DNA from 3 places in the Cellvibrio sp. pealriver genome. Region 2 is predicted to be linked to each of the others. Evidence: predicted binding sites of a transcription regulator. Region 2 holds the regulator's gene; each other region holds the start of a gene.
The links. Region 2 encodes sigma-54, which starts transcription at its own class of promoters, with help from an activator protein. Its sites were predicted from a motif close to TGGCACANNNNTTGCNNT; they were not measured.
Positions count from the first base shown of each region.

Region 1 (6,840 bases), 1.2 Mb from region 2:
ATTATCAAGGTTACTTGTCTAGCCAAGCCGTTCCTTTGGAAGCATTTGAGGAAATTTTAACGCGCGATAAATAACACAATAGGCAATTAAAATAATCTGCCGAGTAAATAAGGCACCGCAGTTTCTACACGCATGATCCTTTCGCCTAAATGAACTGCATCAAACCCGATTTTTTTCAGTAACTCAATCTCATAATCAATAAAACCACCTTCAGGTCCTACTGCAAGGCTCAGTGAGTAATCAATGGAGCGCGGGCATTCTGTTTCGGTATAGGGGTGCGCAACCAACGCAGTCGTGCCTGCAATAATGCCTGGCAAATCGTCTTCCACAAACGGTTTAAAGCGCTTGTGTAAATGCACCTTGGGCAATTGCGTATCGCATCCTTGTTCCAAACCTAAAATCAATTGTTCGTGAATTGCTTCTGGTTCCAGGAATGGCGTTTGCCAATAACTTTTTTCGACGCGATACGAGTTAATCAGATGAAGTTCTTTCACGCCTAACGTCGATATGGTTTGGAATATACGGCGTAACATTTTTGGGCGCGGTAATCCCAATATTAATGTTAATGGCAGTGGTGGTGGTGGTGCTTGTGTTACCTCTAACTCCAGCACTACTTCTGTCGCAGAGATACTGAGCAGTGTTCCTTTGCCAATGAGCCCATTTAGCATTCCTACTTTATACGTCTCACCTGTTGTAGCGCCGTGTATTTCGCGGATATGAGAAAGCCGCCGTGCATCGCGAATGACTGCTTGGGTGGGTGATAGTAGATCGCCCTGTGTGAGTAGGATCAAGTTCATACGCAATAGCAGAGGTAAGTGACAACAAGCATCCGGCAGTATTTGCCAAGAGTGTTTACTGTGACGCTATGGAAAAGAAAAGTCTGGAATTGAATGGCGTCCCCGGCGGGAATCGAACCCACATCATACGCTTAGGAGGCATACGTTCTATCCAATTAAACTACAGGGACGCACCGCACATGCTGTGCGGCGCGGATTATATAGGGTTAGGCGAAAAACATTAAGCCTTGGCGACAGTATAGGACGAGGAGTATTGGGTTTTTGCACCTTGCGCATTATAAAGTGATGGTGCAGTGCCTTTGCCGCGCAAAAGCCCCAGCAGATGATTCACTGTTTGTTGGGTGCGTCCAACCAGTTTGCCGTTAATGTCATTCATTTTTTGGCAATCTTCAAATTCACTGATGACCAGTTTCCATTCATCGCGCAAGGATAGTGTTGCGGCGTTGCGTTGCAGAAATAAATCCCAGCCGTTGGCATTGGTAGGTAATCCAAGCGTGTTCAATATTTGTTGGCGTTGTTTGGCATTGGTATTGAGCTGATCAACAAGCACAATTTTTTGGTCAACAATCTGCTGCAGTTCATTCAATTTGCGTTGTTCGAGCAGGTTGCGTTCATCCACAAGTAATTGTTTGAGTTGTGAAACAGCAGCGGCATCCTGCGCAATCATCTGGCGCAGTGCATTGATATCGAGAGACATAGCAACCTCTTCATTTTGTGATGGTACAAATTTGCGGGTGCAAATTGGGTGGCGCAAAACCGGTGGAGACAGATAAGAAAAGCGTCGGGGATACGCTTTTTTCAAGTGCCTTCGCCGCTACTCCGGGCGTGTTAGCCCAGCAGATCCTCTTGGTTGAGCATATTTTCAGCAATGCGCTCAGGATTAATTTCAAAACGACCTTCAGCAATGGCGCGTCTGATTTCGGCAACCTTATCCATATCGACATCGGGTGCGCTGTTGATTTTGGTTTGCAGGCGACCCAGGTTTTGGGCTTCCTGACTCAGTACAACCTGATCACTCGCGCTGGGCGCAGCAGGAGTAGGGCTGGAAGCTTGGGTTTTTGCTTCTGGTGCCGGAGCTGCGGGCTTGCTGCGAGCACCTTTGGTGCCGACAGAATCCAGATTGTTGTTGGTGTTAAGGTTCATTTTGTTTCCCCTATTGCTACCCTTGGCCTAAAAACCAGTAGTAGCGATTAACATCAGTAATGTCGCGGTTGCTATACGTGACAGGCGAGAGTTTTAGACTCTCTGATCTGGTTATCGACCAAACCCTGCCTAACTTTAGCAATTATTCGCACTAATTTAATAAAACATTCACTTAAAACGTCCGCACAGTCCCTTGGCTAACCACGATACCGCTGATAATCCGCTCGGATGAGTTATTACGGACTCTGATCTTTTGTCCCACACGGCCATCTGCCATGGCAGTACCGGCGCTACTGACTTTGATACTGCCAGCGAGTGACTCCAGGCTCACAAGTTCACCGCGTTTGACAACTGTTGGAGCATCCAGAAGCGCCGTTTTGAAGGGTTCACCCTGGCTGATATTGCGCTTGGCTTGTTTACCAATAATGTCGTCAGTTGTTACCAAAAATGCTTGTCTGATACTGCTGATATTGACGAGGTGTGTAGCTACGTGGCTTTGATTAATTAATTCGCCACGGGCGATGCTGCCTTGTGCAACCGGTATTTCCCGGTAGATGCTCACTTGTGCCGGTATATGAACCGACCATTTTTTGCCGCTTTCGCATTCCGCTTTGACACTGATGTTGCCGCCATTGCCGGTACTATCCTGAAGGGTGAAGGCAGGTGTGGATTCACATCGGGCGAGGCGCAAGCGGTTATCGAGATTACTTACATTGATATCAATGCGTTCATGTGGAGTAGTTGAGTAGGTTTTCGCAAGGAATTGGGCAACATCTTGTTTCAGTTGATGCAGTGGATAAACGGGTGCCGCAGCGAGATTAATCGAGTAGAAAGACAAAATGACCCATGCGGCAATTGTGCCGTGGGTCTGGCGCGAAACGCTTCGTAACAAAGTTCGATAAAAACTTCTATAAAAACTAGGAAGTTCCATATTTTGTCCTATCCTCAAGGGTAAGAACCGGGTGTCAGATTGAAAACAAAGAGTGACTAAAGTCTGACGCTTTTTTGCCGCTAAACTGCTTTACAGGTATCAAAGCAAATAGTGTGCCGTAAATTTGTTGCCGTTCGGCTCATCGGGAACCGCAATACTGAGAATAAAAGAGGTAATTGCATGGCTGGTGTAATGGATAGCGTCAATCAGCGCACGCAGCTGGTTGGGCAAAACCGTCTTGAATTGTTGTTGTTCCGGTTAGGTGGGCAACAGTTATACGGTATTAACGTCTTTAAAGTGAAAGAGGTATTACAGTGCCCGCAGCTTAATGCGATCCCGGGGCGCAGTTCGGTTGTGCGCGGTGTTGCGCACATCCGCGGCGGCACTCTGCCAATCATGGATATGAACCTTGCTATCGGCCGGCGTGAACTGCCGGATATCGAGAGCTGCTTTGTGATCATTACTGAATATAACCGTACCGCTCAGGGGTTTTTGGTGCGTTCGGTAGAGCGTATCGTCAATATGAATTGGGGCGATATTCACCCGCCGCCCAAAGGTGCCGGTAAAGAACACTATCTGACTGCTGTTACCCAAGTGGATGGGCAGTTAGTGGAAATTATTGATGTTGAGAAAATCCTTGCCGAAGTTGCTCCGCCACGCGAAGAGGTGAGCGCGGGTGTGATTGAAGATGGCATTGCTGACCGGGTTGTGCAGAAACATGTCCTGATCATCGATGACTCCACTATTGCGCGCAAACAAATCCAGCGTGTGGTAGAGGGGATGGGCATTAAAACAACGCTCAAGAAAGACGGCGCCGAAGGTTTTAAATATCTGCAGGACTTGCTGAAGGATGGCAAAGATCCCTATGCCGAATTGGTGATGATTATCTGTGATATCGAAATGCCGGAAATGGATGGCTATACCTTTACGGCAGAGGTGCGCAATCATCCGGATTTGAAAAAGCTGCATATCATTCTGCATACCTCCCTCAGTGGTGTATTCAATGAGGCGATGGTGCGCAAAGTGGGTGCCGATGATTTCCTGGCAAAATTCCATCCGGATGAGCTAGCCAAGCGCGTCAATGATCGTGTGTTGGCAATTACCGGTGAAAGCCTTTTACCGCCGGAAGAAGCGTGATTTTGTGTTGCTGCGATCCGGTAGTGCGTAGCAACTGTTTTACATTGGGAATATATGATTAATAAAGAGTCTTCTCCTTTTGGCAAAACTCCAGGGCGTGACAATCTCGACCAAGCAGAGTTTGACCAATTTCGCCAGTTCCTTGAGGACGCTTGTGGTATTTCGCTCGGTGATAACAAGCAATATTTGGTAACCAACCGCATTCGCCGGATACTGGAAGAAAACAATATTGCTTCTTTTGGTGAGCTGGTCAGGGTTTTAAAGCAAGGTTTCAACCGTAAGTTAAAAGATCAGGTGATCGATTCAATGACCACCAATGAAACCTTCTGGTTTCGCGATAACTATCCTTACGATCATTTAAAAAATACGCTGCTCCCCCAACTAATGGCGGGTAATAATCGCATGTTTGGTCCAGTGCGTATTTGGTCTGCAGCCTGTTCGTCTGGCCAGGAGCCTTATTCCATCAGCATGATGGTGGAGGAGTACAAACGTCAGGCGATGGGTAATCTGGCGCGGCAGGTTCAGGTTGTTGCAACAGATTTGTCAGCGACTGTTCTGGAGCAGGCACGCAGAGGCGAGTACGACAAACTATCGGTTATGCGTGGTTTATCTGCAGATCGTTTGGAGCGTTACTTTGATAACCCGAATCCCACAACCTGGCGTGTTAAAAGTGTTGTTAAAGAGCGGATTGATTTTCGCTCATTAAATCTGATGGATTCCTATGCCGGTTTGGGCAAGTTCGACATAGTGTTTTGCCGCAATGTGTTGATTTACTTCAATGGCGATCTCAAACGTCAGATTCTGCAAAAAATTCACGCCGCGCTAAAACCTCAAGGGATCCTGTTTCTGGGTTCATCAGAGGGGCTTGCAGGTGCTGCGGATTTGTTTGAAATGGTTCGCTGCGATCCAGGTATTCTTTATAAAGCGATTTGATTAAATTTCTCGCTTCTCCGTTATCAAAATGCCCGCATTAGCGGGCGTTTTTGTTTTTGCCTCTGCCGTTTGAAAAGCGGAAATCCTTTGCCGCTTGGCGTTTGCCGCCTTCACCAGAGGGTGGTCTTTGATCTTAAAAAAATCATGTAAATCAAATAGATAAAATATATTTAGGCCTTTGGCACAGGGGTTGCTTTGTAGTTAGCAAACGCAGGTGTAAACCGTTTGGTTGCCACCTGAACTCACTGTGAGGGCAAGCTGATATGTCAATTTCATTTCAAAAAGCACTGGGCATCCACGAGACCGCGCTGCATTTCCGTTCAGAGCGTGCCAGCGTACTTGCCAACAACCTCGCCAACATCGATACCCCAAACTACAAAGCAAAAGATTTGGACTTCAAACAGGCGCTGAGCCAAAAAATGAATACGGGGCCAGGCTTTGACCTGACAACCACCCAAAACCGTCACATTGACGCGAGTGGTTTTGAAACAGATAACGGTGATGTGTTGTATCGCACTCCACAGCAACCCTCTATCGATGGCAACACCGTTGAAGACCAAATTGAACACGCGGAATACATGAAAAACGCGTTGGCGTTTCAGGCGAGTTTCCAATTTTTAAATAGCAAATTTACTGGATTGCGCACGGCCATTCGCGGTGATTAAAGCAGGTAAGTGAAGTAGTTAATGCGTTTATTAAACGAATTTTGTAGGTATTGAATCATGGCACTTGGAACTATTTTTGATATCGCTGGCACCGGTATGAATGCGCAAAGTTTGCGCTTGAACACTACCGCCAGCAACCTGGCTAATGCGCAATCGGCCAGCTCCAGTGTGAATGAAGTGTATCGCAGCCGTCAGCCGGTATTTGCAGCAATACATCAAGATGCTATGCGTGCTGCTGTCACCGAAGGTACTTACAGCGATAACGAAGTGGATGCCGCTGCCGGTGTGCAAGTGCTGGGTATTGTTGAAAGCGATGCGCCATTGCAACGCCGCTACGAACCCACGCATCCAAAGGCCGATGAAGAAGGTTATGTGTATTACCCGAATGTGAACCCTGTAGAAGAAATGGCCAACATGATTGCAGCATCGCGCTCGTTCCAAATGAATGTGGAAGTGATGAATTCTGCGAAGCAAATGGTTCAACGTGTTTTAACTCTTGGTCAATAAAGGAGCTGAATCATGAGCGTATCCGGTACTTCATCAGCCAATAGCGTCACTGACAATTTAAGCATCACTAAAAAAACAGAAACCAAAAAAAATACCAATGAGTTGGGCCAGGCTGCGTTTCTGGAATTGATGATTACGCAAATGAACAACCAAAACCCATTGAGCCCGCAAGACAACAGTGAATTTGTTGCTCAGTTGGCGCAATTCAGCTCGGTGGAAGGGTTGGAGCGTTTAAACAACAGCTTCAATAGTTTTATGTCCAATAATGCGTTGCAAGCGTCTTCTTTGGTTGGGCGCAGCGTAACGGTTGAATCGGAAAAAAGTACCTTGGTTAAAGGCGGTATTGTGGCGGGCAGTGCTGATCTGGCGTACTCCACAAATAATTTAAAAATTAATATTTACGACGAAGTTGGTGCGATTGTACAAACAATCCCGGTTGGCGAAGTGCCTCAAGGTGAAATGGTATTCCGTTGGGATGGGCAAAATATGGAAGTGAATGGCAAGTTGCTTGATTGGGAAGCAGGTGATGATGCCGCGGCTGCGGGGCAATACCGTTTTGAAATTACCGCTGACCAAAATGGAAAAAATGAAGCCTTGAAAACATCGCTTAGCGCCAATGTGAATAGTGTGACGATTGGTGAAAACGGCAAATTGATTTTAAACCTCGCGGGCATAGGCGCGGTTGAAGCGGAAAAAGTAAAACAATTTAACTAATCATTAAACTTGA
Region 1 covers NZ_KQ236688.1:1,156,618-1,163,457, forward strand. Annotated here, with positions in the region: gene VC28_RS04825 (putative bifunctional diguanylate cyclase/phosphodiesterase) at 1-74, shown strand, start outside; gene VC28_RS04830 (16S rRNA (uracil(1498)-N(3))-methyltransferase) at 87-797, opposite strand; tRNA gene VC28_RS04835 (tRNA-Arg) at 892-967, opposite strand; gene VC28_RS04840 (flagella synthesis protein FlgN) at 1,018-1,494, opposite strand; gene flgM (flagellar biosynthesis anti-sigma factor FlgM) at 1,626-1,940, opposite strand; gene flgA (flagellar basal body P-ring formation chaperone FlgA) at 2,113-2,871, opposite strand; gene VC28_RS04855 (chemotaxis protein CheV) at 3,052-4,008, shown strand; gene VC28_RS04860 (CheR family methyltransferase) at 4,063-4,941, shown strand; gene flgB (flagellar basal body rod protein FlgB) at 5,205-5,606, shown strand; gene flgC (flagellar basal body rod protein FlgC) at 5,664-6,113, shown strand; gene VC28_RS04875 (flagellar hook assembly protein FlgD) at 6,126-6,827, shown strand.
Region 1: flgA (flagellar basal body P-ring formation chaperone FlgA) is a predicted target of sigma-54. The motif match lies at 2,973-2,990, and genes of this name have one in related genera.

Region 2 (6,840 bases):
CGCCAAAGGTCAGATAGATGCACTAGGTATGGATGCCGACCTGGCGCAAAGTCGGCTTCAGTTAAGATCCCAGGTTAAGGCAGTTTATGATCCCCGCTAAATTACGCTATTGGTTATCTCCTTTGACGCTCATGTTGGCGGCAATAATGTCCCCAACCACAAGCCTCGCATTACCCAGCGACAAAAACGAAACCATCCGCGGCTCTGCTGATAACCTCACGGTAGACCAGAAGAACGGAGTGGCGACCTACACTGGCTCGGTCAAAATCCAGCAAGGGTCACTTATCATTTCCGCCGATTCTATTGTGATTCACACCAATCCCGACAGCAGCGTCGAAAAGATGATTGCAACAGGCAATCCGGCACGCTTTCAGCAACAACCGGAAAAAGACCAAGGCATAGTGACTGCCGCCGCCAAGCAAATTACCTACACCCCCAGCAATGAACATCTGGTACTGATTGAAGATGCCTCTGTTGAGCAAAACGGTGCGGTAATGAGCGGCCCACACATTGATTACGATTTAGTCAAAGAAGTAATGAAAGCCGCAGGTAACAACAACAGTAGCGGCGGTGAGGGGCAGCGCATCGAAATTGTGATCCCACCCAAAGCCGGAAAAGCCGAGGATGCGCAGTAATGCCCAGTTTGCACGCACGCCATCTCGCCAAAAGCTACAAAAAACGCAAAGTGGTTATTGATGTATCCATCACGGTGGAAAGTGGCAGCATCGTCGGATTGCTTGGCCCCAACGGCGCAGGAAAAACCACCTGTTTTTATATGATCGCTGGTTTGGTGCCTGCCGATAACGGCACCGTATTGATTGACGAGCGAGATATAACCCAACTGCCCATTCATGGACGCGCCCGTGCAGGTATTGGCTATCTCCCGCAAGAGGCGTCTATTTTCCGTAAGCTGAGCGTGGCGGATAACATCATGGCAATTCTTGAGACCCGTAAGGATCTCAACCGCCAGCAGCGTGATGAAAAACTGGAATCACTGCTCAACGAATTTCATATCACCCATATCCGCGATAGCCTGGGTATGGCCCTCTCCGGCGGTGAGCGCCGCCGCGTGGAGATTGCCCGCGCACTGGCGACAGATCCGCAATTTATCCTGCTCGATGAACCTTTCGCCGGTGTTGATCCTATTTCGGTCAATGACATCAAAGAGATTGTCCGTCACTTGAAAGACCGTGGGATTGGCGTACTGATTACCGACCACAATGTGCGCGAAACACTGGATATCTGCGAAACAGCTTATATCGTCAGTGAAGGGCACATCATCGCCGAAGGTGATGCTGAAACTGTGCTGAGCAATAACAAAGTGCGCGAAGTGTATCTGGGCGAGCATTTCCGCCTCTAAACCCTACTTTCAGACGGGATTTCCGGTGTTACAAACTGCCCATTCCCTGCGCGTTTAGTCACACACAAACAACTTGACAAGTAACATTCTTTATACATTAGGCATAAAGCTTGCTTAAGCTTGTTGCTTGAGGCGCAAACCCTGACTAAACTCCACGTATACCGATGTTTTTCATCCTGCGTTTAAGGGTTTGTCGTCCGTACAATGAAGCAATCTCTCCAGCTCAAACTCGGCCAACAGCTGACCATGACCCCACAGTTGCAACAGGCAATCCGCTTGTTACAACTATCAACTCTGGATCTGCAACAGGAGATCCAGGAAGCGCTCGATTCCAACCCCATGTTGGAGGTTGAGGATAGCTTCGATTCTCCCACGCAAAACAGTGACTACGAAGGCAGCGAACAAGACAAAGCGGATTATGACCGCCAGCTGGAAATTGCAGCAGAAAGCGGTACCGATAACAGCGCAGAGTTTACTGCCAGCGACAATTTCTCCGCGAGCACCGATAACTACGCTGATAGTTACAACAACGACAATAACTACAATGAAAGCGATAGTTTTGGTGAAAGCGACACTTTCAGGGAAAGTGAATCCATAGGCGATACCGATGTTTATGGTGAAGGGGAAAGTTTTAGCGCCGATAGCGGTGACTGGAGCGACTCTATTCCCAGCGACCTTCCCGTGGATACAAGCTGGGATGATGTCTATCAAGCCTCATCCAGCAGCAGCTCCAGCAATTACGACAACGAAGATAGCGACTTTGAAAGCCGCCGTGCTGCCACTGACTCCCTCTACGATCATTTGATGTGGCAACTTAACCTGACCCCTATGTCAGACAGGGATCGCATTCTGGCTATGGCCATCATCGATGCAGTGGAGCCCAGCGGCATGCTCTCCATCAGTATCGAGGAAATCTTTGAAGGGATGGGTAGCGATCTCGATGACCTGGAACTGGACGAAGTTGTTGCCGTACAAAAACTCTTGCAACAATTTGACCCATGTGGTGTGTGCAGCCAGAACCTGTCCGAATGCCTGTTGGTACAACTGCAGCAGTTTGATCCAAAAACGCCATTGCTTGATTCGGCAAAATTAATCGTCAAACAATATTTGCCGGTGCTAGGCAGCCGCGACTACCGGCAATTGATGCGCCGCACCAAGCTAAAGGAAGCTGAGTTAAGTCAGGCGATTGCCCTGATCCAGAGTTTGAATCCGCGTCCGGGCGATATTATTGCCAGTGGCGACACCGAATATGTTGTGCCCGATGTATTTGTAGAAAAACGCGATGGCCGCTGGATTGTGGAGCTGAATCCGGATATTGCGCCGCGTTTGCGTATCAATGCTGATTACGCCTCTATGGTAAAGCGTGCCGACTCCAGCAGCGACAACACCTTCCTCAAAGACAATTTACAGGAAGCCCGTTGGTTCCTGAAAAGTTTGCAAAGCCGCAACGAGACCTTACTCAAGGTGGCAAGTTGTATTGTTGAAAAACAGCGTGGCTTTCTGGATTACGGTCCTGAGGCGATGAAACCGCTGGTGTTGCACGATATTGCTGAAATTGTAGAAATGCACGAGTCCACTATTTCACGTGTCACCACACAAAAATACATGCATACCCCGCAGGGTATTTTTGAGCTGAAATACTTTTTCTCCAGCCATGTCAGTACCGACAGCGGCGGAGAATGTTCTTCAACAGCAATCCGCGCCATCATCAAAAAACTGGTCAGCGCGGAAAATCCAAAAAAACCGTTGAGTGATAGCAAAATTACCGACTTGCTCGCCGAGCAAGGTATACAAGTCGCGCGCCGTACTATTGCCAAATATCGCGAATCGCTCAACATTCCACCATCGAATGAGCGCAAAACAATTTAACCTGATGCAGATGATCACATTGGGAACTTACTGAAAAGTTTCAGGTACATTTAATAGTTCGGACAAAAAATTCATGGATGTAATGCGAGGTTACCTAACCGTAACCGTTTTGTTTCTAGCGAGAGGAAGTATCTATGCAAATAAATATCAGCGGTCATCACGTAGAAGTTACCGATTCAATGAGAGATTACGTTTCCAGCAAACTGGAGCGCTTGAGCAACCATCATGACCGCATTACGAGTACCCATGTCATACTCTCGGTAGATAAACTGATCCAAAAAGCAGAGGCCACTATTCATGTCAGTGGTAAAGATTTATTCGCCGATGCAACTCATGAAGATTTATATGCTGCCATCGATGCCTTGGCCGACAAGCTCGATCGCCAATTAATTAAACACAAAGAGAAAATGCGCAGCCATCGCTAGGGCGATGCGTGCACTGACGTTAACCATATGATGCGCACTGGTTGCTTTGGCACCAGTCGCCATCGATCAGGGAGATGCCCAGCATCACTTTTTTATGCAAATCCAATCCCTCATCAGCCCCGGCCGCACACTCTGCGGCGTAGACGGTGGCAGTAAAAAACGCGCGCTGGAGTTACTTGCCAACACCATCGCCCAAGACATTCCCGATATCGATGCTGACGAATTGTTCCGCCGGTTAATTGGACGCGAGCGACTTGGCTCCACAGGTATTGGTCACGGGATCGCCATTCCACATTGTCGTGTTGAAAACTGTAGCGGCACAGTGGGCGCATTGATCACCCTTGCCGATCCTATCGACTTTGATGCAATCGACTCCCAACCTGTCGATATTCTATTTGCCATGCTGGTGCCGGAAGATGCGCACAGCGAACATCTGCAAACCCTCGCAGCACTGGCAGCAGCACTGAATAATGCGGATTACCGCCAGCGTTTGCGCGCCGCATCCAGCAATGAAGCGCTCTTCCAAGCAGCCTTAATGACGTAAGCGGGTTCAATATGCATCTGGTAATTGTCAGCGGCCTTTCAGGTTCAGGCAAAAGTACAGCACTCCATGTTCTTGAGGATGTGGGGTTTAACTGTATCGACAACCTTCCCGTCAGCCTGCTACCTGCGCTCGTTGCGCAAATCCAGATTCACAAAGATGACCAACATCGCTTTGCGATTGGCATAGATGTGCGCAATGCCTGGCAGGACTTGGCCATGTTCCCGCAGATGATCAGCACTCTGAAGGAAGCACACCTGCCCTTTCGCACACTTTTCCTGGATTCACAGCCATCGGTATTGATCCAACGCTTCAGTGAAACCCGGCGCAAGCATCCACTGTCTGACAAACACACCAGTTTGGCAGAGGCAATTAATGCCGAGCAGCAATTATTGGAGCCCATCCGCGATTGTGCGGATCAGGTGATCGACACCAGTCATTTAAACCTTCACGAATTGCGCGATCTGGTCAAAGAACGAGTCGTTGGTCGTAGCGAATCCACCATGGCAATTTTGTTTGAATCCTTCGGTTTCAAACACGGTGTGCCAGTAAACGCCGACCTGGTATTTGATGCACGCTGCCTGCCCAATCCGCATTGGAAACCGACTTTGCGGCCACAAACCGGGCAAGATCCTGACGTTATTGAATTTTTGGAGGAGCAGGTAACCGTTAAGGAGATGTATGAAGACATCGAACATTACCTGACGCGCTGGTTACCGCGCTATCAATCCAATAACCGCAGCTACATTACGATTGCGATTGGCTGTACCGGCGGGCAGCACCGCTCGGTTTATCTGGCAGAGCGACTGCAAAAGCATTTCGACAAAAGCTTCCACGATGTACAAGTGCGTCATCGCGATATCAACAAGCACAAGAAACACTAAAACTTTCAAGAACCAAACACAGACCCCGGCAATGTTTACTGACACTCTCGACATTATTAACAAGCGCGGCCTTCATGCCCGTGCCGCCGCCAAGCTCGCTACGCTGGCCAACCAATTTCAGGCCAAAATCATGGCGCGAGTGGGGGAAGGCAATTGGGCGGATGCCAAAAGCGTAATGTCATTGATGCTGCTTGCCGCCAGCTGTGGAACCTGCTTGCAAGTCAGCGCCGAAGGCGATGATGCAGAAGCAGCAATGAATGCGATACGCGCACTGATTGCAGATCGCTTTGAAGAAGGCGAATAAATCACCTATTGTTTAACAAATAGCCACGCAGAGGTTGTTGTTCGGCAGCAACTCCTCTAAGCTGCGCGCCCTTTTATTGATTCAACCGCGACCGCATTACCATGGTTTACAACTACGACGATATCAACCCAGATGATTACATCCTGAGCAAATCGCAGGTCAAGCGCGATATGCATGCGCTGCAAGCATTGGGTGAAAGTTTCATCAATATGAATGAAAAGCAGCTGGCACAGCTTCCCTTAAGTGAGGAGCTATTGGATGCCATCTATCTCGCACGCAAAATGCCACTTAAGGATGCGCGCCGCCGCCAGATCCAGTACATCGGCAGGCTGATGCGCGAAGGCAATCACGAAGAAATCCAGGCTGCGGTCGATAAAATGCAAAACCGCAGCGACCAGTACGTACATCGCCAACATCAAGTTGAACGCTACCGCGATCTGTTAATCGAAGGCGATAAGCAAATTTTCCAGACATTGGTGACATCCTGCCCAGGTATTGATGTGCAGCACCTGCGCCAGTTGATCCGCAGTGCGCAAAAAGAGCGCGAAGAAAACAAGCCACCAGCGAGTGCGCGCAAATTGTTTGGCTTTATCCGCGACCAACTGGAAAAACAGGATTAGTGATTTGTCTAACTGACATTCAAAAATAAAGGCACCTGAGGGTGCCTTTATTTTTGAATACTGGGATCATCGGGAGTGCGCAGATTGTTCGTCTCAGGTGGTTTTTGTTCTTCTTTTTTGACACTGTCACGCAGGCTTTGCTCACTCTCAAACAGTCGGTTAAAGCGCATCTTGGGATCATCCCAACTGCCTTTAATGGTGTAACTGACACTTGTCGCCTGATCGACCTGCTTTTTGAATAGTTTACTGACAATGTAAATCCCAGCCGCTGCAGGCAAGCCCGTCGCCAGTGCGGTGTAGAACGTCATGTTTCCTGCCACCGGTAAAGTCGCGACCAAACGGGTATTCAGGGTTTCATCGCGTAGATTAATACTCCCAGCCATTTGCATACCACTCGACGGGGTCTTCACCGCCAGAGGCTCTTCAAAAACCAAAACGCCCTGATTGAAACGTACTTTGCCGTTGACGTGATCGTAAGCAAGCCCGCTCTTGTAAAGATCAGAAAAATCAAACCTGAGCCGCCGCGCCAGAGTGTCAAAGTTGAGAATCGACATCAGGCGCAATATGCCATCGCCAGCACTGGCATCCCGTTTGAAGCTGCCCTCTTCAATCTGGATCGTCATTTCACCGCCAAGATTGACCAGTGCAAAATCCTGTGGCGAACCGGGCCAAAATAAATCAGCTTGGTAATGTGCTTTTTTACTTTCCAAGGTGTCCGGTTTATCCCAGGCACGCAGCACTTCGGCCATATTGCCAGCACTCAGGCTGCCAATAAATCGTGTTTGCACCCCCACAGGGGTGTGTTGCCAGATTAACTTGGCACCTTCCGCAGTATTG
Region 2 covers NZ_KQ236688.1:2,389,297-2,396,136, forward strand. Annotated here, with positions in the region: gene lptC (LPS export ABC transporter periplasmic protein LptC) at 1-100, shown strand, start outside; gene lptA (lipopolysaccharide transport periplasmic protein LptA) at 147-635, shown strand; gene lptB (LPS export ABC transporter ATP-binding protein) at 635-1,360, shown strand; gene VC28_RS10410 (RNA polymerase factor sigma-54) at 1,565-3,229, shown strand; gene hpf (ribosome hibernation-promoting factor, HPF/YfiA family) at 3,364-3,654, shown strand; gene ptsN (PTS IIA-like nitrogen regulatory protein PtsN) at 3,749-4,198, shown strand; gene rapZ (RNase adapter RapZ) at 4,210-5,079, shown strand; gene VC28_RS10430 (HPr family phosphocarrier protein) at 5,111-5,383, shown strand; gene yjgA (ribosome biogenesis factor YjgA) at 5,485-6,003, shown strand; gene VC28_RS10440 (YhdP family protein) at 6,051-6,840, opposite strand, start outside.

Region 3 (6,840 bases), 1.8 Mb from region 2:
GCACTCTCCGCGCACCCAGAGATGATAGCGGGAGATACTGCGATCCAACTCGAAAAAACCATCCCGACAATACCCTGAACGCTCGACGACATAGGCTGTATTCGCCAGCAAGCGCTCATGGGTGCTGCGCCCCACATCAACACCGCCTTGGGCAAAACCGCGTTCAGGATTATTGCCATTGCGCGCAATCTGGATATGGCTGGGAATATGCTCTTCAGGCCAACGCAGGCGATAGGTAAACATCTTGCTGGCATTAGGCAGGATTTCCACCTCAAGGGTTTCTGTCATCTCGGTATCGACATAGCTGCGCCCGCTATTGCTGCACCCAGCTAGAATGAAAATCATCAACACTACAACAAAGGCCTTGCCCATCGGTTTATTCCACTTTTATTCCGCAATGTAAATGACTTGAAGTTTTAGTCGCGCCCACAATACAAAAAGATCGGCTAATGTTGACCTGCATTTCACGCCTGAGTTCACCAACCAAAGCGATTAGTCTTTTGCAGAGACAGTCACCATTCCATAATGCTCCTCCAGATACTCATCGTGGCTGGGCAGGCTTTTAACCATATTGAAGATGGCTGAGCGCGCAAGCTTCAGGGTATCACTGATCTGCTGGTAATCCAGATTGTCCACGCGCGGATTATATTTTTGCGGGCGAATCCCCATTCCTTCAAAGACGGATTGCCAGCTGGCCGCACGAAACAATTCATCATTGTCTTCGCGCAAAATGCCATGCCCACGAAACAACTCTATACGCTCACGTAATGACTCAGGCAAATCCATGGTTTTACACCAGCGCCAAAATTCGCTGTCATCGCGCTCGGTCGTGCAATAGTGCAGCACAATAAAATCGCGCACCTCTTCATAATCGGCTGCCATGCGACGATTGTATTCTCGCTGCAGGCTGCGCTCGCATTCTGCATCAGGAAAAAAGCGCAAAAAGAAATCCATACCACGCGCAATTAAATGGATGGCAGTTGACTCCAGCGGTTCGACAAAACCACCCGATAACCCCAACGCCAAACAATTGCCCCGCCAGAATTCTTTTCGCCGACCGGTATTGAAACTAATCATGCGAGGATCGCTGATGCGCGGCGCATCCAAATTTTTCAATAAGGTCGTTTTGGCTTCAGCGTCGCTGCAAAATTTACTGGAATATACGTAGCCGTGACCTGTGCCATTGCGCAATGGAATGCGCCACCCCCAACCGGATTTGCGTGCTGTTGCGGTGGTGTACGGCATGCGCGATCCCGCTTTTTCTGTTTTCACTACATATGCGCGATCACAAGGTAAATAATGCGACCAATCTTCAAATTCTACGCCCAATGATTTTTCAATCAGCAGCGCTTTGAAACCCGAACAATCAATAAAAAAATCGCCACCAATTTTTTCACCCGTCGATAATTCCAACGCCTCAATAAAACCATTTTCTTTACGCAACACATTCACGCAATTGCCTTCACTGCGTTTGACGCCGCGCTCTTCAGCATAGCGACGCAAATAGGCAGCGACTAATTTAGCATCCAGATGCACGGCATAACCTGCGCCGCCAATCGGTGTATTCATTGCCTGCGAAGGTAAGAAAAACTTTTCCTGCGCGGCCATTACGGCACAGGGGGAAAAATCTTGCAGATTGTAATCCTCGCCCTCTTTGGTTGCTTTCAGCCAGCATTGATAAAAATCCTGCGAGCCGATGCGTTTACCCAGCGCGCCATAAGGATGAAAATAGGTTTGGTTCTTCGTCCGCCAATCAACAAATTTAATGCCGAGTTTGTAACAGGCTTGTGTCTCGCGGATAAATTCTTCTTCATCGATTCCCAGGCTGGTCACCAAACGAACCACCGGTGGTATTGTTGATTCACCGACACCAATCGAACTAATGTCTTCCGACTCAACCAATTCGATTTCGCAAAGCTCCCGCTTTAGATGTGCGACAAGCATGGAGGCTGCAATCCAGCCGGATGTACCACCGCCGAGGATGACGATTTTTTTAAGTGGATTAATGCTGGCGGTCATAATGTTTTCTTACTCACAAACAACTCAATAGTTACCAATGAACCGATAGCATAGTCTGCACATTTTCATCGGGTTCAGTGGTGAAACTCCAATAAGCTCCGCTACATGTCAGTATGGATTTGCGCAACACATCAATCGCTTTGTAACGCGGGAAGCTGGCGCGCCATGCAAGTGCCAAACGCCGTTGGCTACCGGGGATCGCTAGCGGACGCGCCACCAATCGATTCGCCTGGCACAGACTCGCCTCTGCTGCGGAGCGTGGCAATATGCTTAAGCCTAGACCTGCCGCAATCATATAGCGAAGCGTTTCCAAACTATTTGCTTCTGCACAATGATAAGCGGCATCAGCCACTTGCTCGCGCAGCCCCGGAATCAGCTCCAGCACCTGCTCACGCAAGCAATGCCCAGGGCCCATCAGTAATAGCTGCTGCTGTTTTATATCATCCAATGTGATTTCCTGTAGATGCACCAATGGGTGTGTGTAGGGCATAACCAACACCAGCGGCTCATCAAATAACTCCTGGGTAACCACATCCGGCGCATTGAACGGCAGGGAAACCAGAATCACATCCAACACGCCATCGCGTAATTTTTTACGCAAGCTTTCCGTGAGGTCTTCTTGCACAAATAACGGCATTTCCGGAACCTGCTTTTGCAAGTGCGGAATAAGCTGGGGCAGAAGGTAAGGCCCCATAGTAAAAATAGTACCCAAAGCAAGAGGGCTACCAAGCTGATCTTTGCCTGCATCGGCAAGCGCTTTGATACTCGCCACATTAGCCAGCAACGCTTTTGCCTGCGCTACGATTTGCCCACCAATTTCATTAGGTTTGACGCAGGTTTTGGTGCGTTCAAACAGCTCCACACCCAATTCCTCTTCCAGTTTTCTGACCGCAATACTCAAGGTCGGCTGGCTCACATGGCAGCGCTCAGCCGTGCGGCCAAAATGTTGCTCCTCGGCAAGGACAACGATGTAACGCAGTTCGGTAAGGGTCATAGGGGTAAGGCACCAAAGGAAAAGCAGCTATCAGTGTGCACATATCTTGCGTGCAAGGCAAAAACCTATCGCTAAAAAAATCGCTCCGCAAACACTATAGATAATGTCTATGGCATTCCGGTTGCCGCCCTGCGCGCGCCTCACATTAAATATCCAGCCACAAATTGCCTTGCGCTGGGCAAGTAGTAACAACGATTAAATCAATAAAAATTGGATGTAGCCATGTCAATTGCCCAACTCTCCGTAGTGTTTTTCCTACAGATGTTCGTCATCCTTGCTGTTTGCCGTTTGGTAGGCTGGATTGGACAAAAATACCTTCACCAACCCCAAGTGGTCGGGGAAATGATTGCCGGGGTTATCCTCGGCCCATCACTATTTGGCTTATTAATGCCGGAACTCCAAAAAACCATCTTCCCTACCGAGATGAAAGGCGTTCTTTATGTAGGCGCACAACTGGGCGTGGGCATGTATATGTTTTTGGTGGGGCTTGGCTTTCGCGGCGATCACTTCAAGGCCAATCTCAAAAGTGCAGCTGCCGTTTCCATCTCCGGTATGGCAGCACCGTTTTTGGTGGCGATTGCCATTACTCCGTGGCTGATGAGCGTGCCCGGACTCTTTTCTGAAAAAGCGACCGCTTTCAGTGCAACCCTGTTTATGGGTGCATGCATTGCGATTACCGCCTTCCCTATGCTGGCGCGGATTATCCACGAGCGCGGCCTTAGCCAAACCAAGCTCGGTACCTTGTCACTATCAGCGGGCGCAATTGACGATGCAGGAGCTTGGTGTGTGCTGGCGATTGTATTGGCAACATTTGGCGCGGGTGCGGAGTTGGCCATTAAAACCATCATCGGGGGGATAATTTTCGCCACCTTTATGATTCTGGTTGCCCCCAAACTACTGGCACCTCTAGCGCGCGCTGCAGAAAAACAGCAAACGCTCAGCCCAACATTACTCGCTATCGTTTTGATGTGTTTTATGTTGTCCGCTTTTACCGCGGACGCGATTGGCCTGCATGCTGTGTTTGGTGGATTCTTACTCGGCGCGATTATGCCGCGCGGTAAACTGACGCAAGAAGTCAAACGCCAACTGGAGCCCTTCGTCGTAATCGCGCTGATCCCAATCTTCTTTACTTACTCAGGCCTTAATACCCAACTCACTATGGTTAACAACATGGAGCTGCTGGCGATTGCAGCGGTAATTTTAGTGGGTTCGATCCTCGCCAAAGGCGTTGCCTGCTGGGGGGCAGCCCGCCTGTGCGGTGCTGACAACCGTACAGCGATGGGGATTGGCGCACTGATGAATGCGCGCGGCTTGATGGAGCTGATTATTATCAATATTGGCTTGCAAGCCGGCGTTATTGGCCCGGCACTTTTTTCCATAATGGTGCTGATGGCGATTGTTACCACTTTGATGGCATCACCACTCTTTGAGCTCGTCTACGGTAAACGCGCTCGTGAAACGGGTGAACTTGCCGCAGTTGGCGCAGAAGAAACACAGTAACCCGCAAAACCCCAAACCGTTTGATATTGCATTAGCTCTCCTTACCGTGCGTTATGCCCTTTCAGCCCGACTCGTTCGGGCTTTTTTGTATCTAATATAGGTACATATATTGTCGAAAAATCTGACATAACTATTTCGATCATTTTTCATCAAAATCAACTACAGATGGATAATCAACAAGTTATGAGACATGGCGCACAATTTGCTATTCGCCGATAGTAAACGACTGTTAACAGTCATAAATGTCACTCACTCAAATCTATTGGACTCAACACATCATGCCATCCATTAAATCGTTTATTGCAGGAATCGCATTAAGCACTGGCTTCGCTATGAACGCGGTTGCATTACCGGTGACCATTAACCTCGCACCGAATACCTCAACGAACGTGTGGTCATTTAGCTACACCTCTACCGAAGCAAACCTCACTGTAACCGGCTGGTCTAATAGCTCCAGCGGTAGCAAAAACATCGTGCAGGATAAGATCGGCAGATGGTCAGGCTCTGGCATCGGAGTAGAAAATGCCAGTAGCCCCGAGCATGCAATTGACAACTCCAAGGGCGACTATGATGCCGTGTTGTTTTCATTTAGCAAAATCGTTGATGTAAGCGGCTTGGCGATTGGCTGGGCACAAACCGATGCTGATGTGTCTGTTCTTGCTTATACCGGTGCAACTCCCTTCTCCGGAAGCTTGGCTGGCCTCGGCAACAACTGGGCAACATTGTTGAGTAACGGCTGGAGTGTTGTAGGTAACTACAATCGCAACGGCAGTGGCAGTTTCGCGGTGAATCCAGCGGATATACAGTCCCAGTACTGGCTGGTGGGTGCTTACAACGCGGCGTTTGGTGCACCAACCCAATCCAATAAACTGACTCAAAAAAATGACTACTTCAAACTCAAATCAGTCACGTTTGAAGCGAAAACAGTAAAAGTTCCCGAGGCAAACTCACTGATCCTGTTGATGTTAGGCTTGGTAGGCTTGGTTGTTGCGCGTCGTCGTTCAGCTTAATTCAGGCTCACCAATCGATTCACTAAAGGGCGCACACAGCGCCCTTTTTTATTGCCTATATATTTGTATCGCTTATGATGACGGCCGACTATGGAATGAGCCGATGACTACAGGGACACAATAACAAACCATCAGCGAGGAAATAACATGCTTAACCGGATCGCATTATCCCTGGCGTTTATCTGCGCACTCAGCCTCACCTGTCTCAGCGCCCATGCACAGCAATTCAAAGTGCTTCTATTTACTAAAACCAATGGCTTTCACCACCAATCCATTAATGAAGGTGTTGATGCCATCCGCCAATTGGCAGTTCGCCACCACTTCGCCGTGGACTGGCATGAAGATGCCTCCATCTTCAGCGATGAAAAACTCACGCAATATCACGCCATCATATTCCTGTTAACCACCGGCGATATCCTCAACGATGAGCAACAAGCTGCAATGGAGCGCTTCATTCGTGCAGGCAAAGGGTTTGTTGGCATACACAGCGCATCAGACACTGAATACGATTGGGAGTGGTACACCAAAATGGTGGGGCGCACCTTCCATATTCACCCTGAAATCCAAACCGCAGAGCTCTCCGTTACCGACCGTAAATTTCCCGGGCTCGAACGCATGCCCGACCGTTTTTGGTGGACTGATGAATGGTATGAATTCGGTGCAGAACGCACCAAAGGCCTCAACTATATTTTGACTGTCGATGAACAAACCTTTAATCCCGCAGCAGATTGGGGCAGCAAAAAAAGTAATGGCATGGGCAAATTCCACCCTATCGCCTGGTATCACAATTACGATGGCGGACGTGCGTTTTACACTGCACTGGGGCACATGCCTGCCACTTACAGTGATGCCCTATTCCTTGAGCACATTTATGGCGGGCTTTACTGGGCAGCGACCGGAAAGGGTTTGCGCAAAAAATAAAAATTCACAACAACATCAACCATAACCAATAACATTATGAAAATTTTCTTACAGAGCTTCTTAAAGAAATACGCGCAATTTATTTATCCAGCTGTCATTCTGGTCATTTCGCTGGGAGTTTATTTTCCTTTTTATGGCTCGCCACAAGCGATGTTCTGGGATGAAAACTATCACGTTCCCAATGCGCAAAAATATATTGATAACGTGATGTATATGGAGCCTCACCCACCCCTCGGCAAAATGCTGATGGCGGTGGGTGAGTCATTGTTTGGCGGTAATGAAAGCGTCAATAAAACCAAATTGCTGGAAACGGATTATCTCACCGGTGATAACGCACCACCCGAGATGACGTATAAAGGATTTCGCTGGCCGTCAACGGTGATGATGGCGCTATCG
Region 3 covers NZ_KQ236688.1:4,141,237-4,148,076, reverse strand. Annotated here, with positions in the region: gene VC28_RS18030 (hypothetical protein) at 1-372, opposite strand, end outside; gene VC28_RS18025 (tryptophan halogenase family protein) at 493-2,019, opposite strand; gene VC28_RS18020 (hydrogen peroxide-inducible genes activator) at 2,051-3,013, opposite strand; gene VC28_RS18015 (cation:proton antiporter) at 3,236-4,513, shown strand; gene xdp1 (exosortase-dependent surface protein XDP1) at 4,792-5,523, shown strand; gene VC28_RS18005 (ThuA domain-containing protein) at 5,671-6,444, shown strand; gene VC28_RS18000 (phospholipid carrier-dependent glycosyltransferase) at 6,481-6,840, shown strand, end outside.
Region 3: xdp1 (exosortase-dependent surface protein XDP1) is a predicted target of sigma-54. The motif match lies at 4,705-4,722, and genes of this name have one in related genera.